2 regions of the Bacillus arachidis genome follow, and region 2 is predicted to be linked to the other one. Evidence: riboswitches for the same ligand, from Rfam matches in the RefSeq annotation. Region 2 holds a riboswitch; the other holds the start of a gene.
What was found. Region 2 has a riboswitch for S-adenosylmethionine ahead of QRY57_RS13885 (ECF-type riboflavin transporter substrate-binding protein). Riboswitches for the same ligand answer to the same signal wherever they lie in the genome.

Region 1 (7,541 bases), 410 kb from region 2:
CTAAAAATGATTCCAATATGGCAAGAAGAAGTTGATACTTTCGAAGAAAAAGCGCTACAAAATATTAATGAAGTAGATTTACAACAAGCATTTCAAGTACTGCAAACCATTATTAAAAATTTAGATGATTAATTGGAGGGATGACGATGCAAAGTGAGAGACTTTGGACGAAGGACTTCCTTGGAACTTGTTTTAGTAGTCTGTTTCTCTTTTTAACGTTTTACATGCTTATGACTACTTTACCCGTCTATGTAATAGAGGGGTTGAAAGGAAAACCTGAAGAAATTGGTTTAGTCGCAACAGTATTTCTTATTTCTTCTGTCCTATGCCGCCCGTTTACCGGAAAGTGGCTTGACGATTTAGGAAGAAAGAAAATCTTATTTATTTCTCTTTCCTTATTTTTAGCTGCTACCGTAATGTATTTCGGTGCACAAAGTTTATTTTTATTACTTGCCCTTCGCTTCCTTCACGGCATTGGGTTTGGAATGGCAACGACAGCTACAGGTACAATTGTCACAGACGTCGCACCGGCTCATCGCCGCGGTGAAGCACTTGCCTATTTCGGTGTATTTATGAGTTTGCCGATGGTAATCGGTCCTTTTTTAGGTTTAACGATTATTTCACATTCTTCATTTACAGTTCTGTTTATCGTTTGTTCTATCTTTTCATTACTAGCATTTCTATTAGGTTTACTTGTAAATATCCCACATGAAAAGCCAGTAAGTAAACAAAAACGCGAGCGAATGAAATGGAAAGATTTAATTGAACCTTCTTCTGTTCCAATTGCCCTTACAGGGTTTGTTCTTGCTTTTTCTTATAGTGGCATATTATCTTTTATTCCTATTTACGCAAAAGAAATTGGTTTAGGAGAAGTTGCTAGTTACTTCTTTATTGTATATGCACTTGTTGTTGTTCTTTCTCGTCCATTCACAGGAAAGATATTTGATCGTTTCGGTGAAAATATACTTGTTTATCCTTCCATTATTATTTTTACAATTGGAATGTTCATCTTAAGCCAAGCACAAACGCCATTTTGGTTCCTTGGTGCAGGTATATTAATTGGTTTAGGCTATGGGACGTTAATCCCAAGTTTCCAAACCATTGCTATTTCCGCGGCTCCAAACCATCGACGCGGCTCAGCAACAGCTACTTATTTCTCATTCTTTGATAGCGGTATGGGGCTCGGTTCCTTTGTACTAGGTATCGTAGCAGCACACTCAAGCTATCATAATATGTATTTCATCGCTGCCATTATCGTTGCATTTACATTACTTATTTATTACTTTCTACATGGCAGAAAACAACAGTTCAAAAAGCAACGTACAGATGAAGAATTATCAGCTTAATGTTAATAAGGAAAGTAAACACCCCTGTTTACTTTCCTTATTTTGTATTTCTAAGAAAACGAGCGTATACTTATTGTAGAATTAACAAGGAGGTATATATATGAATTTTAAAAAATCTCCCCTTTTGTTACTCATACTTACACTAGTGTTTATCGTAACTGGGCTTGGATTTACTTTTTTTAAACAAAACAAAGTCTCCCCTTCTAAAGAGAACGTGACAAAAGAAAATTGGTTACAAGATCCCTACTTACGTTGGTCATATACACATATGAAAGAACTAGCGTTAACAAGCGAAGTAAAAAATAATCCCGAGCAAATATCATCATTTCCTACTGCATTACAAAACTTAGACGATTTCTCAGTTAAAAAAGTGAATGGAGGAAATATCCCTTTAAAGAAACTATTAGATGAGAATAAAACAGACGCCTTTGTTGTTGTACATAACGGAAAACTTGTTTACGAGCATTATTTCAACGGGTTTAAACAAAATGAGCAGCATGGAATGGCCTCTTTAGCAAAAGTATTTACTGGTGCACTTGTACAATCATTAACCGAAGAAGGACTCATCAATGTAAATAAGACTGCTGAAACATATGTCAAAGAATTACGAAACACCCCATTCGGAAAAGCAACAATTCAACAATTAATGGACATGCAGGTTTCTGCTGAATACCCTACACATGGATATATACAGCCGGGTTTAGAAAATCAAGATGCTCAATTATATTTAGCCAGCAATATTCTTCCTCGTGGTAAAAACTATGATGGCCCAATAAAAATTTATGATATGCTACAAGAAGCAAAAGAAACGGCACCACCTGGAACTGCGTTTTCGTATAATAACGGTTCATCTGAAACACTCGGCTGGATTATACGGACCATAACTGGAAAATCGTTAACTGAAAATGTAAGTGAGAGAATTTGGTCCAAAATAGGTATGGAAGAAAATGCGTATTATGTTACAGATGAAACAGGAGTTGAACAAGCAAGTGCTGGTTTAAATGCGACTGCAAGAGATTTGGCCAGATTTGGGCAATTGATTTTAAATAACGGTCGCTACAATGGCGTGCAAATTCTCCCTTCCTCTATTTCAGAAAATGTAAAGAGCGTGCAAGAAGGAGAATTTGCAATCGGACAAGGTACATCCATTTCGTATCATAATCAATGGTGGATTCCTCATAATGAACACGGTGCATTTGAAGTGTTAGGAAGTTATGGACAATGCCTCTATATAGATCCAAAAGCGAATATGGTCATTGTACATTTTTCATCCAATGCTGAGCCAAGCAATGATGTTCATACAACTTATTCAAATATGTATGTAGATATCGCAAAACACTTAGAAAAAAGCTAGTTTTATACTAGCTTTTTCACATAATAAATTTTATATAAATCAATTGTTTTCTATACACCTTATTACATTTATCCATTCTCCACATGAAAGATTTAATCTTCTATATGTAAAGAACGTCGTACAAACACTTTCAATCATTGAAGGGTTTTTCCGTAGAAAATCCCATCTCAATACTTTAGGTAGTTCATACATCTTATATTCTTTACTTTCCTTAATAATTCCATCAACTTCCCGTTCACAAATTCCCCTTACTAAATAATCTGCTCTTAATTCTTGGCACACCTTTTTAAAATTTTCATTATGATGTTTCAATTGAAGTAAACATGTTACATACGTACGAAACAATTCATCATTCCGATTACAGCATCTCATTATATTTTCTATTTTTTTCATCATAAATTTTTTGCCTTTTCTTGTATTTCTAAAAGCCACTTTTCACGCTTTGCTGCTTTACTTGTTTTTACAGATTGAAAGGCAGAACGTTTTATTTGGCGTATACCACAAAATTGCAAAATACCTTTTTTCATAATCACCCAATCAGCCGATCGATATAAGAGTGCCACGTACCATAAGGGCGAATCTAACGTATTAATAACCCACGCCGTTTTTCCTGTAAGTAATCCTTTCGGCATTACATCTTCATATCTATATGCAAACCCAGCAACAAAAACACGATCAATAAAACCCTTTATAATAGCGGGCATTCCCCACCACCATATTGGATAAATAAAAATAAAAGAATCTGCCTCTTTGACCAATTTTCTGTATTTCTCTGTTTCTTCTTCATATACTAAATCACGCCTTCTCTTATCTTCATTAAAAGTTAGAACTGGGTTAAATGCTTCCTTATAAAGATCAAGTAATGTAGCAGAATGGTTCGTTCCTTGCAGTCCTTTTTGCACATGTTCTAAAATGGATGCATTGAAACTAGATGGATTCGGATGTGCATATAAGATGAGGATGTTCACCTTTCAACAACACCTTTCCTTAAATTCCCTTTTGACTTCCAAATGTTTGCGTGATATTCTATTACTTGTCAAGTAGCAAGCCTATATGACAAAACGACTGACACCTACTCGGCGAAGGTGTCTATTTTTTATTTTTAGCCGAATGAAATGCCTCTTTCAGGGCATATTCAACTTTTGACACTACACACTCAACACCATTCCCTTGTATCAGACTGCTTTTGCAGTCTTTTACTCTACATAGTCGAAAAATTCAGATAAATTATAACATAAAAAAAGAGAGCCTAGCTCCCTTTTCTTGCCTTATAATATACTCCTTTATTCGTATAGGAATATTCATCATCAGCTAAAGTAATTTTCCCATCCAGTTTCAACTCGTCTAATAGCCTTGATAAATAAAATTGATGTAGCATTTTTTTCGTGAATTTTCCTTCATGATGCGAGATGATATGCTCTTGAATATCTAATAGTGATATTGGTTTATCTTGCTCCATCATATATTCATATACTGCTTTACGCAGCTTTACGTATTTCTCAAGTGTCACAGTACAATTGCAACCCCTTTCTTCTCATGCTGTTATTTTTGGAATCGGTTTTTTTGCAATAAAAAAACCTCTCCGATAAGAAGAAGTTACGTATATATCTTCGTCTTATCTTCCAGAACAAATCATGTTCTGCTGGAATTAGCACCTGCATCGCGGTTGCTGGGTTTCATCGGGCCAGTCCCTCCACCTCTCTGGATAAGAAAATATTCACTTTATATCTTATAATAGCCACTTCTATTTTCATTGTCAAATCATATAAAGTAACCACATTGAAGTTATATTTTCTTTTCTAGCGCTCATACTAAAATTGTATGTACAAAAGGAGGGATTTATAATGGATAAAAATGCTCGTGGATATGTTCAAGATTCGTTTCATTCGTTGCAAGAAGCAAAAAATTGTTTGGAACATGCAATACAAACAGTTGAAAAGAGCGATAATAGGGAGCGAATCGAACAGTCTTTACAAGCTGTGGAACATGCATTACAAAAATGTGATCATACGGTTCATGTTTTAGAACAAGAATGAAAATTGCCCATCTCTTTACTAGATGGGCAATTTCTCAAATGGCATACTGTAACAGTATTGCCGTCGTAATTAAAAAGTATACAGAATTCACGATTTCTAAAACTCCAACTTTTAAGATAGATATCTTTTTACCATACAATACGATTGCGCGAATTAGGCTCGGTATAAATATAAGAGAAAGCCATGGATTTACCAATAAAGAGGCAATGATTAAGAAAATATGATAGCCCCATGAAACATAGCGATAAGTAGGATTATTCTTTTCACGAATCATTGTTTTCACATAAAATGTACTACCTATAAAGTATAGAAAAGAAATACCAGCAATTGCAAAAGCCGTTTCATCGACTGTTTTCATCGAAAAATAATAACTAAGTAAACCGCCTATGCAGAAAGCAAGTATTGCACAAATATCATTTACTAAGGCTCGTTCATTTTTTTGTCGAGCAAAGTATATATTTACGATAAAGAGCGGAATCATCGTAACACCAAACAGAAGTATTTTCCATTCATACAGTAAAGATACGCTCCCGAAAACACATGCGATTGTAAAGTAAATAAGTGCCGCATGTATAAATTCTTTCTTTCGAGGTTGCTTTATGTACATTAAAAATGGATACGTTGCTAAATAGATAAATAACCAAGCGATAAAAAGTGGAATATGATATAAAGTAGCTTTACCAAGTATTACACTAAGTATAAACGGAATCAGCAGCATCCCCCAGGCACCGTGCTGCTTTGGAACAACTAGCTTCATGAATATGGCATCTCCTCTTTGAAAATATGTCTCATTTTCTATTATATAAAAAGTCTCATCTAAAAATCGGACTACATTAAAACAATTTTTTGACACATTTCAAAATAATAATCAACATGTATAAAAAAATGCTTCCTACCAATGGTAAGAAGCATGAAAGAGGCAAACGAATATGTAAGTCGCGACCCTACTTTACATTCTTATGCTTTGTAACATATGCTTATGCCTTGTTTTCCTGAGAGAATAGCCCTTTATCTTTATCTAAAATTCCATATTTCTTTTTAAATCTCGTAATAATTCTAATCCACGATGAGCTAAACAAGACAAGAAAAATTACATTTGAGAGTGCATGCGCTAAATCAAAGTAAAAGCTTGCAGCATAATATGCTATAAAGGCTTTCCATGTTAATCCTTCTAAAAAACCGAGTATCCCCCACAAATTCATAATCCAGCCAAAAACAAAGCCAGCTATGAATCCATAGATGACTCTCCCCCATAACGTTCTCATTATAAATGTGTTTCGAAGTAGACCCGCTATAAAGCCTATCATTCCCCAAGAAAACATTTGCCAAGGTGTCCAAGGTCCTTGCCCTAAAAATATATTAGATACCAATGCTGCCGTTGCCCCAATCATAAAGCCTGTCTCACTTCCAAAAACAATTGCAGATACAATAATAACAAAAGAAGTTGGTTGTACACTCGGCATAATGGAAAATGGTACACGACTCACTGCTGCTATGGCTGCTAAAACAGCGACAATGACGATTTCACGTGAAACAAATGCTTTCCTCTCAAATCGTATATAAAAAGGTAACATAATAACAGCTAATAAGAATAAACTACACCACATAAAATATTCATCTGTTACAAAAGAAGTAAACAGAAGAGTACTTATGACAATAATGAAAATAAGCATTATGAGAGCAAAATATCGTTTGGACACGCTTTATACACATCCTCCCACGTTAATGCATAAGGTAACTGCTTGCGAATAAAACGATTAATAGATGTTGTATAAAAGAAATTATCACTAAAGAATTTCTTTGGCGTATCATCCATAATTACTTTCCCGTCAAATAGCATCATACAATGATCAACATATTTAGCTGCAAATTCAATGTCATGTGTTGCCATCACAATCGTTGTTCCTTTCTTTTGTAACTCTTGAAACAATCCGCCTAATCTTTCCTTTTTCTCTGGATCCAGCCCTTTTGTCGGTTCGTCTAGTAATAATAAGCTTGGTTTTGATAACAAGGCTGTACATAATGCGATTAACTGTTGTTCTCCCCCGCTACAATCATGCGGATGACGATCGCGAATGGACTGCAGCCAAAATCGTTTTAACATATCTTCTGCAATTTCTTTCCCTTTATCATCATATAATTCATTTGCTCTTTCAAAAACTTCATCCCACACCGTCTCAAATGTAAAATGATAATACGGATGTTGCGATACAAATCCGATTCTTTTAAACCGTTCCTTTGAATCAATTTTATGAATCTCCGTTCCGTTCCACTGTACTTTTCCTCTTCTAGCTTTGTTTAATCCTGCTAATATAGTTAAAAGTGTTGATTTTCCAGTACCATTTTTCCCAACAAGCGCAGTCCACTTCCCACGTTCAATCGATAGCATTAAATCCTGTAAAATAAAAGGGCTATTTTTTTCATATTGAAATGATATATGATTTGCTTGTAAAACCACTTCTTTTGTTTCTGCCTGTGATATAACCGGTATTTCATATTCCATAGGTAACTCAGAATGTATTTGTGTTTGTGCCTTCCTTACCGTAAATGGGATTTTCTCTACATTCCATTCTAAAAACAACCTTGGAATTTGAGGGATAAACGGGCGAAACTCTTCTAATGCCCACATTTTTGATATAACATGTTGCGGCGTCCCATCATACATTATTTCCCCAGCATCCATAAACACAACTCGAGTTGCTAGTGGAATGACTTCGTCTAAACGATGTTCACTCATGATAATGGTAATTCCGAGCTCTTCGTTAATTCGTTTTAATAACCCTAAAAAATCTTTTGCTGCAATTG
Region 2 (7,541 bases):
AATAAAATCGATGCTCTACTACCTATTTGACTTCATTTTGGATGGAATTTCACGCTCAATCAATTTTTTTCCAAAAGATCCATTAAGATAGCAGTTTTTCATCCCTGTAAAAGGTCTTGACTATCCCCATCTTGTAGATATTCCTTCTTTACTCCATTTTTTATTACCTAACATAGTTGTATCACTACCCACATATGTACTGATTAGGTTTTACATTCAAAAGACTCAATCAGCATCAATCACCAGTATACAAAAATAATTCAACATATTTAGGAGAGATAACTCTTGAATGCTCCCTACCCTTTAACATATCAATTATAAAAAGGAGCATGATAGCTCCTTTCTCATTAAATCTTTGAAGCAATAAACACATATAACTTCGAAATCAATATGTTTTTTTATGGATAAATAAAAAGATTCATATCAGTATGAATAAAAGCAAACTGCTGAATCATTTCATTTAGGCACTTCGCTGCTTTTGTAGGAATTTGATGCTTTACGTGATCAATGAATTTTAATTCATTACATGGCAATTTTTCATGCAATAATTTAGCATGACTATAAAATACTTTATCTTTCTTACCATAAACCAATAAAACCGGATGCTGAATATTTCTAAGCTGATTCGTACAATTATAATGCAAACTATAACGATAATACTGCCAGATATTTTTGGCATTCCCTTTTCGCGCTTCTTTAAACATCTGTATGAACAATTTATGTGTATTTGAGTTACTCCATGAAATAGACCATGCTAAAAATGAAACTGCCCCCGCTTTTGCCAGTTTCATGCCAAGTGAAATCTTATTCTTTAGATACCCATCCCTCACTTCTGACATTCCCCCAATTAGAATAGCCCCTAACACTTTTTCAGCAAAAGCCAATAAAAATTCTAATGCGATAGAGCTTCCAGTCGAATATCCACATACAAATGCTTTTTTAATTTCCAAATGATCCAACAAACATCTAATGTCTTCAGCAATCAGTGGATAGGTAATCGGTTGTTCTGAATACTGACTTCTTCCGTGCCCTCTAATATCAAAAGCAATCACCTTAAAATTTCGAGATAATTCCTCTATTTGATACTCAAAATTCACACAAGTAAGTACAGGAGGATGAATAAAAACAATAGGAATCCCTTTTCCCTTAACGATATAATACAGACTACTACCGTCCACATTCAACATTGGCATATATGTAATCACCTCAACAATCTAAAATCATTTCCAACTCTTTTTCTAGAAAAAGGTATCTCCAAAAATAATGCATACTAAAATTCATTTTAGTACATGAGTATTTCCATTTGTTAGCTATAAGCGTCAATATTATTTTGTTATACGTTCCTGATAACGTTAAAGCCGATTCTCGTTTAAAAAATGAATTTAGTCGCTTCTCAAGTTTTTCTTTTTATTTAGTTAAAAAAACAGATGATATGTTATGCAATAAATAACCTCGTGTAGTACACTTGACGATGTGTCTCTTCACTCATTTCTGTTATTATGCGGTACTTCTTTTTTTCTATTCCGGCAACTATTTAGAATAAATTACAATGCATTTTGTTCCATAAATGACATAGAAAATGAATATCATTCCTTTTTAACTCATTTTCAATATACTTCATCTCATTGATTAAAAAACATTATGTAAACAAATGAACTTTAAATCCTAAAAACCCCGATTGACCTGTACATGTTTTCCTTTGGAATGAGGGAGCCTGCAAGTACACTTAGGGTTTTTAGGAAAAAAGAATTAAGAAATATTAGCATAAATTAGCATCATAAATTTCTATAAAATATTGCAACATAAATTATATGGAATTAAACTTAGTGTTTCTTTTTCCTAATTATTTTTACAGGGGGTAAAAAATGAATACTCTTAACTTCTTGATGTCACTATTCAATTCTGGAAGAAGAACTCAGCAAATGTTTAAATTATTTAGAAATAGACGGAATAACAATAGAAGCTGGATCTGGTTCTCTTTACTAGGATTAGGAACAGTTTTTAGTGTAGTAGCAACACGTAATTCAAATATGATGAACCCTATTCAACGTTTATTCCAAGGTGTTCAAAATACGACAAAAACATTTATTCCATCCAAAGTAAATTTGACAACTGTAGAGTTTGCCGATGAAATTATGCCTAACAGTCAAAAGAAACCAGGGAACCAAAACCAATAACTATCGTGAATAATAAAAACTCGCCTTTTAATCACAAATATTTACAATAAAAAAGTATGTAAATTCAACAATTTTTTTGAAGGTTCACTTTGTTATTTCGGTAAAATTTCAATATAAAAAGGAGCATGATAGCTCCTTTTTCGGATTGAATCTTGTATTGATACTAAAAAGTACCTTTAATAGTTTTTCTAATTACATAATTCTGTGACGAATGATTAAATAAATGGATAGTTTTTAATACCCTCAACCCCAGCAGCTGCATCCAACAATAATTAATAAAATGAATAGCACAACTAATAATGCAAAACCTCCACCAAAACCACAAGAACCACCGAAACTCATGTTTTCTCCTCCTTTTAGTATAAAACTAATGGATAAATTGATTGTTTATTAACGGGTTGGTATTATACAGTATGTTTCTATATGATTTTTGAGCATGTCTTGGCTAAATTTAAAAAGACACTCCGCGAGTGCCTAAATTTTATCTGTATAACATCGAGAAACTTAAAGTGGATACCAAAACCCTTTAAAAATATTAAACTTTAGGTAAATGGCAAATACTAAAATGATAATGCCGATAACGAATCCTATATAATCCTCTTGTTTTGCTTTTGTTGTAAAATACCATGTTCGTTTCTCTTTTTTTCCGAATCCGCGTAAATCCATTGCATTTGAAACAGTATCAATTCGCTCTAAAGAGTGAATAACAAGTGGCCAAAAGATGAGTATCCGGTTTTTAATACGTTCCCAAAAATCCGCTTCTCCTCTTTCAAATGGTACACCTCTTGCTTCTTGAGCGTGCTTAATCAATTTATATTCCGCTTGTATATTCGGTATGTAGCGAAGCGCGATATTTATCGCGTAGGCAATCTTATACGGTAATCCAATTTTATATAGACTGCTAGCGAACTCACTTGGATGCGTTGTGTATATGAAAATAAGTGTAAATGGTAATAATGTAAAATACTTTAATGAGAGCGTAAGAGCATAAAAGAGTGTTTCAAACGTGATAGTAGCATATCCAATATACAAAAATGCTGTACTTGTACCAGTTAACTCAGATCCATGGGTTGGTGTAATCAATAAAATCATCAATGAATTTAGCATACTAAATGTGAAAATAACACTAAATATAATTACAATTTTTTTTAAAGGGATTTTAGCAATCACTAACCCTAAACAACCAATGAAAAACAAGCATAATAAAATACGAAAATCAAAAAATATAAATGTAAGAGTCATCCAAATTATAAATAACAACAATTTAATTGTGCCGTCCATACGATGAAAATATGTATAATTATCTATATAAAATAAATCCGATTTATTCATAATCTCCCCTCCTTTTTGCCTCCATATACATTTGTACAAAAACTTCTGGATAAGGGACTTTACTCAATTTTACTAATGTTATTAGCGAACTTTCCTCTAAATTAGATTGTTGTAATACTTCGCTATTTGTTAATACATTTGGAACAGTACCATCAGCAAGTATTTTCCCTTTATGGAGGACAACTGCACGGTCTGCATATTCTAAAGCTAGGTTCATATCATGTGTAATAAAGATGAATGATATTCCTTGTGTCGCTAATAGACTTATACAGGACATAAATTGTTGATAATGAAAATAATCTTGTCCTGCTGTTGGCTCGTCTAAGATGATAAGCTTCGGATCTCTTGTTAAAACCGATGCAATAGTAAGCCTCTTTTTTTGTCCGTAACTTAACGCTTGAATTGGCCAATTTCGAAATGGATATAATCCACAAATTCGCAATACCTCTTCCACTCGTTTATTTATTTCTGCGCTAGAAACTTTCTTTAATTTTAATGAGAAAGCAACTTCATCCCAAACAGTAGACTGTGTAATCATTTGATTAGGATTTTGCATGACATAGGAGATCACTTCTCCACGCTTTCGGATAGACCATGAACTTATATTTTCATTATCAAATACAATCTCCCCTTCCTTCGTTTTGTTCATTCCCGTTAATGTATGTGCAAATGTAGATTTACCTGCACCATTATGGCCTAATAACGCTACAATTTCTCCTCTTTGTATAGAGAGTGATATGTCCCTTAATGTAAAATCTTTGTGCGAATATGAAAATGATATATTTTCTATTTCGCATAAGATTTCTTTTTTAGGTTGTTTTTTAGACATAGTAGAATGTAACATCCATTGCTTAATCGCCTTATTCACTTTCTCATGATCTAGCGTTTCAATTGGATATAATTCTTCATTTAAAGTATTCATTTTTATATTTTTTAATGCTTCAATATATACAGGCTCTCTTAACCCTATTTTTTGTAGCATGTTTGTTTGTAAAATTTTTTCTGGCGAATCAATTGCTACAATTTTTCCTTCTTCTATTAATATGATTTTATCAAGGTCTAACTTTAGTATTTCTTCTATTCTATGCTCAATAATAACAACTGTTTTATTAAATTGTTGATGCACCTTTCGTATAAGTTCTACTGTTTTCAAACTACTCATGGGGTCTAAGTTTGCTAATGGCTCATCAAATAGTAATATGTCAGCATGTGTTGTTAACAGTCCTGCAAGAGAAACAGTTTGTTTTTGACCACCAGATAATTCATGTGGGCTTCGTGAATGAAACGTATGCATCTGTACTTTCTGTAGTGAGTCCATAACAACGGCCTTCATCTTCTCCTGTTCTACACAATCGTTTTCTAATGAAAAAGCAACATCTTCTCCTACGGTTAAACCAATAAACTGAGAATCTTGATCTTGTAAAATAGTTCCTACCTGCTTGCTTTGTTCAAAAATACTACCTTTTCGCGGATCCTTACCACATATTGAAATGTTCCCAGTACTTGATCCCTCATATGAAAAAGGGATAAGCCCATTTATACAATGGGCCAATGTTGACTTTCCTGATCCACTTCGACCGGCAATCAATACTTTTTCGCCTGGGTAAATACGGAATGTAACATCCTTTAAAGTAGGTTCTGTCACTTGTTTATATTGAAATGTAAATTGTTCAAAGGAAATAATCGGCTTCATAATAATCTCCCTACTTTTCAATCTTCAAATGTGTATGTTTTTTATTTGCTTTCGCTAATCCCAGTGTGATTGGTAAACCTAGAATTAAGAATACAAGGACATCTGCAATCGTTGCACCAAGTACTTGAATAACAATTTTATCCAAAGGTTCACCCATAATGATAATATCAAAAGCACCAGCAAATATGATTGCAACGACAATCCCAATTAAACCTGTTATAGCAAAATATGAAATATCTCTATTACGAAATGTTCCATTTTTCACACTGAAACTTGCTCGTTTTTGTACAAGTCCCATCGTAAATCCAATAATACCTGAGCTAAGTACCCATCCCCACCATACTCCCCATCCAGCGATGGTATCTGTCACCGTATGACCGATAAGACCAATCAAAAGTCCTGCAAATGGTCCGAAAATCGCACCAAATATTGTTAATATAGCCAAAGCAGGCTTGATAAATGTGTTTGGTGCAATTGAAAATCCCCATAGACCTAATACACCATATATTGCAGAACCGATTCCAATTGCTACGACTAATTTTGTAGATAATTTGTTCATATGAATTCTCCTCTCATTTTAGTGAGTTTCTATTAGTCCTATGTAAAAAAACATTGAATTATGAGCCTTCACTTCCTTTCTTCCCAATAAAAAATGACCTCTGCTATAAGAGGCCATTTGCATATGAATATATGATCCTCTTATCTTTCAAAAGACAATATGTCCTTTGCGGAATTAGCACCTTCCTATTATGTAGTAAATAAGGGTTGCTGAGGTTTCATAGGGCCGTTCCCTCCACCTCTCTAGATAAGTATTCGTTTGTAACTTGTATTATTGCACTAACGCAAATTAATTTCAATACTTTTCTTACTATTTTTATTTTTCGCAAAACAGATGATTAAAACATTGTATTCTTATCGGAATTATGGAATAATAAATTAAATAAAGCATGTTTACGGGAGGAATTTGACATGAAAGTAATCGGATTAATTGGTGGATTAAGCTGGGAATCAACGTCTCTTTATTATAAACATATTAATACACTAACTCTATCTCAGTATAATCAAAATGCAAAGCTTGTCCTTTATAGCATGGATTTTGGCGAAGTGACGAATTTATTACAAAATCATCAATATGAGGAAGTGCAAAAACAACTCGTCCAAGTAGCAAAAAAAATAGAGAATTCTGGTGCAGATTGTATACTTATGTGCTCAAATACAGTACATCAATTTGCGGAAGAAGTAGAACAAGCAATCTCTATTCCCCTTCTCCACATTGGTGATGTAAGTGCTGAAGAAATTGTTGAACACGATGTGAAACGAATTGGTTTACTTGGAACAAAACAAACAATGGAACAGGAATTTTATAAAACAAGATTAGCTAATTATGGAATTGAAACAATGATTCCGAAAGAAGATGACCGAAATTTCATTCATAATGTCATTCTCTATGAATTAAGTAAAGGAATTATTTCAAAGCAGTCCAAAGTACGTTTCTTACAAATCATTCAAAAACTTATTGAAAATGGTGCAGAAGGAATTTTATTAGGTTGTACTGAAATTCCGTTACTCATTTCACAAAAAGATCTTTCTATTCCTGTATTTGATACTGCTTTTTTACATGCTAAAACTGCAGTACAATTCGCTGGATAACAAAGAAAAGAGGCTATCTTATAGGGTGATAAGATGACCTCTTTTCTTTATCGTCAATGGAAATTAATCTCGATTACAAAGCCTTTGTTATAGATGGCATCGCTGAATGAGAAGTAACCTGCTCACTTTGAAACATAGGTAAATAAATTGTAACTGATGTTCCTACTCCTACCTCACTCATTATGCTAATTCTTCCTTGATGACTTTCAATAATTTTATAACTGAGCATTAGCCCAATGCCAGTTCCTTTTTCTTTCGTACTATAAAAAGGTTCACCAAGTCTTTTTATTCTTTCTTCAGGAATTCCTAAGCCCTCATCAACTATATTAATAATAACCTCCTCACGCTCTGATTTTTTCACGTAAATAGAGATTTCTCCTCCATCTGGCATTGCTTCAATTGAGTTTTGTAAAATATTAATAAAGACTTGTTTTAATTGATTTTCACAACAATCAATGATTAATTCTTTTGATTCTATATGAAGATTAATTTGGATATTTGTCATGATTGCCTTCGTATTGATTAACGAAACGACATTTTTTAATATGAAACAGAGATTCTTCTTTTCAATTGGAATAACATCAGTTTTTGCAATCGATAAAAACTCATGAAGTATAGCTTCAATTCTTTCAATTTCTGATAGCATAAGTTCAAAATATTTATCTTGGTCTTCTTGATTAATTTGAAAT

Region 1: linked by a shared signal. The riboswitch ahead of QRY57_RS16075 (hypothetical protein) and the one ahead of QRY57_RS13885 (ECF-type riboflavin transporter substrate-binding protein) in region 2 are both predicted to bind S-adenosylmethionine.

Annotation. Positions count from the first base shown of each region.
Region 1 is NZ_CP127376.1:2,812,824-2,820,364, forward strand. It holds gene QRY57_RS16050 (MarR family winged helix-turn-helix transcriptional regulator) at 1-132, shown strand, start outside; gene QRY57_RS16055 (MFS transporter) at 147-1,346, shown strand; gene QRY57_RS16060 (serine hydrolase domain-containing protein) at 1,447-2,700, shown strand; gene QRY57_RS16065 (group-specific protein) at 2,740-3,093, opposite strand; gene QRY57_RS16070 (NAD(P)H-dependent oxidoreductase) at 3,093-3,668, opposite strand; partial or broken gene QRY57_RS16075 (hypothetical protein) at 3,950-4,269, opposite strand; SAM riboswitch class I at 4,313-4,412, opposite strand; gene QRY57_RS16080 (hypothetical protein) at 4,545-4,736, shown strand; gene QRY57_RS16085 (YwiC-like family protein) at 4,771-5,493, opposite strand; gene QRY57_RS16090 (ECF transporter S component) at 5,714-6,436, opposite strand; gene QRY57_RS16095 (ABC transporter ATP-binding protein) at 6,409-7,541, opposite strand, start outside.
Region 2 is NZ_CP127376.1:2,403,080-2,410,620, forward strand. It holds gene QRY57_RS13860 (alpha/beta fold hydrolase) at 399-1,193, opposite strand; gene QRY57_RS13865 (hypothetical protein) at 1,866-2,177, shown strand; gene QRY57_RS13870 (YjcZ family sporulation protein) at 2,421-2,519, opposite strand; gene QRY57_RS13875 (energy-coupling factor transporter transmembrane component T family protein) at 2,682-3,509, opposite strand; gene QRY57_RS13880 (ABC transporter ATP-binding protein) at 3,502-5,202, opposite strand; gene QRY57_RS13885 (ECF-type riboflavin transporter substrate-binding protein) at 5,213-5,761, opposite strand; SAM riboswitch class I at 5,899-6,014, opposite strand; gene QRY57_RS13890 (aspartate/glutamate racemase family protein) at 6,172-6,852, shown strand; gene QRY57_RS13895 (PAS domain-containing sensor histidine kinase) at 6,926-7,541, opposite strand, start outside.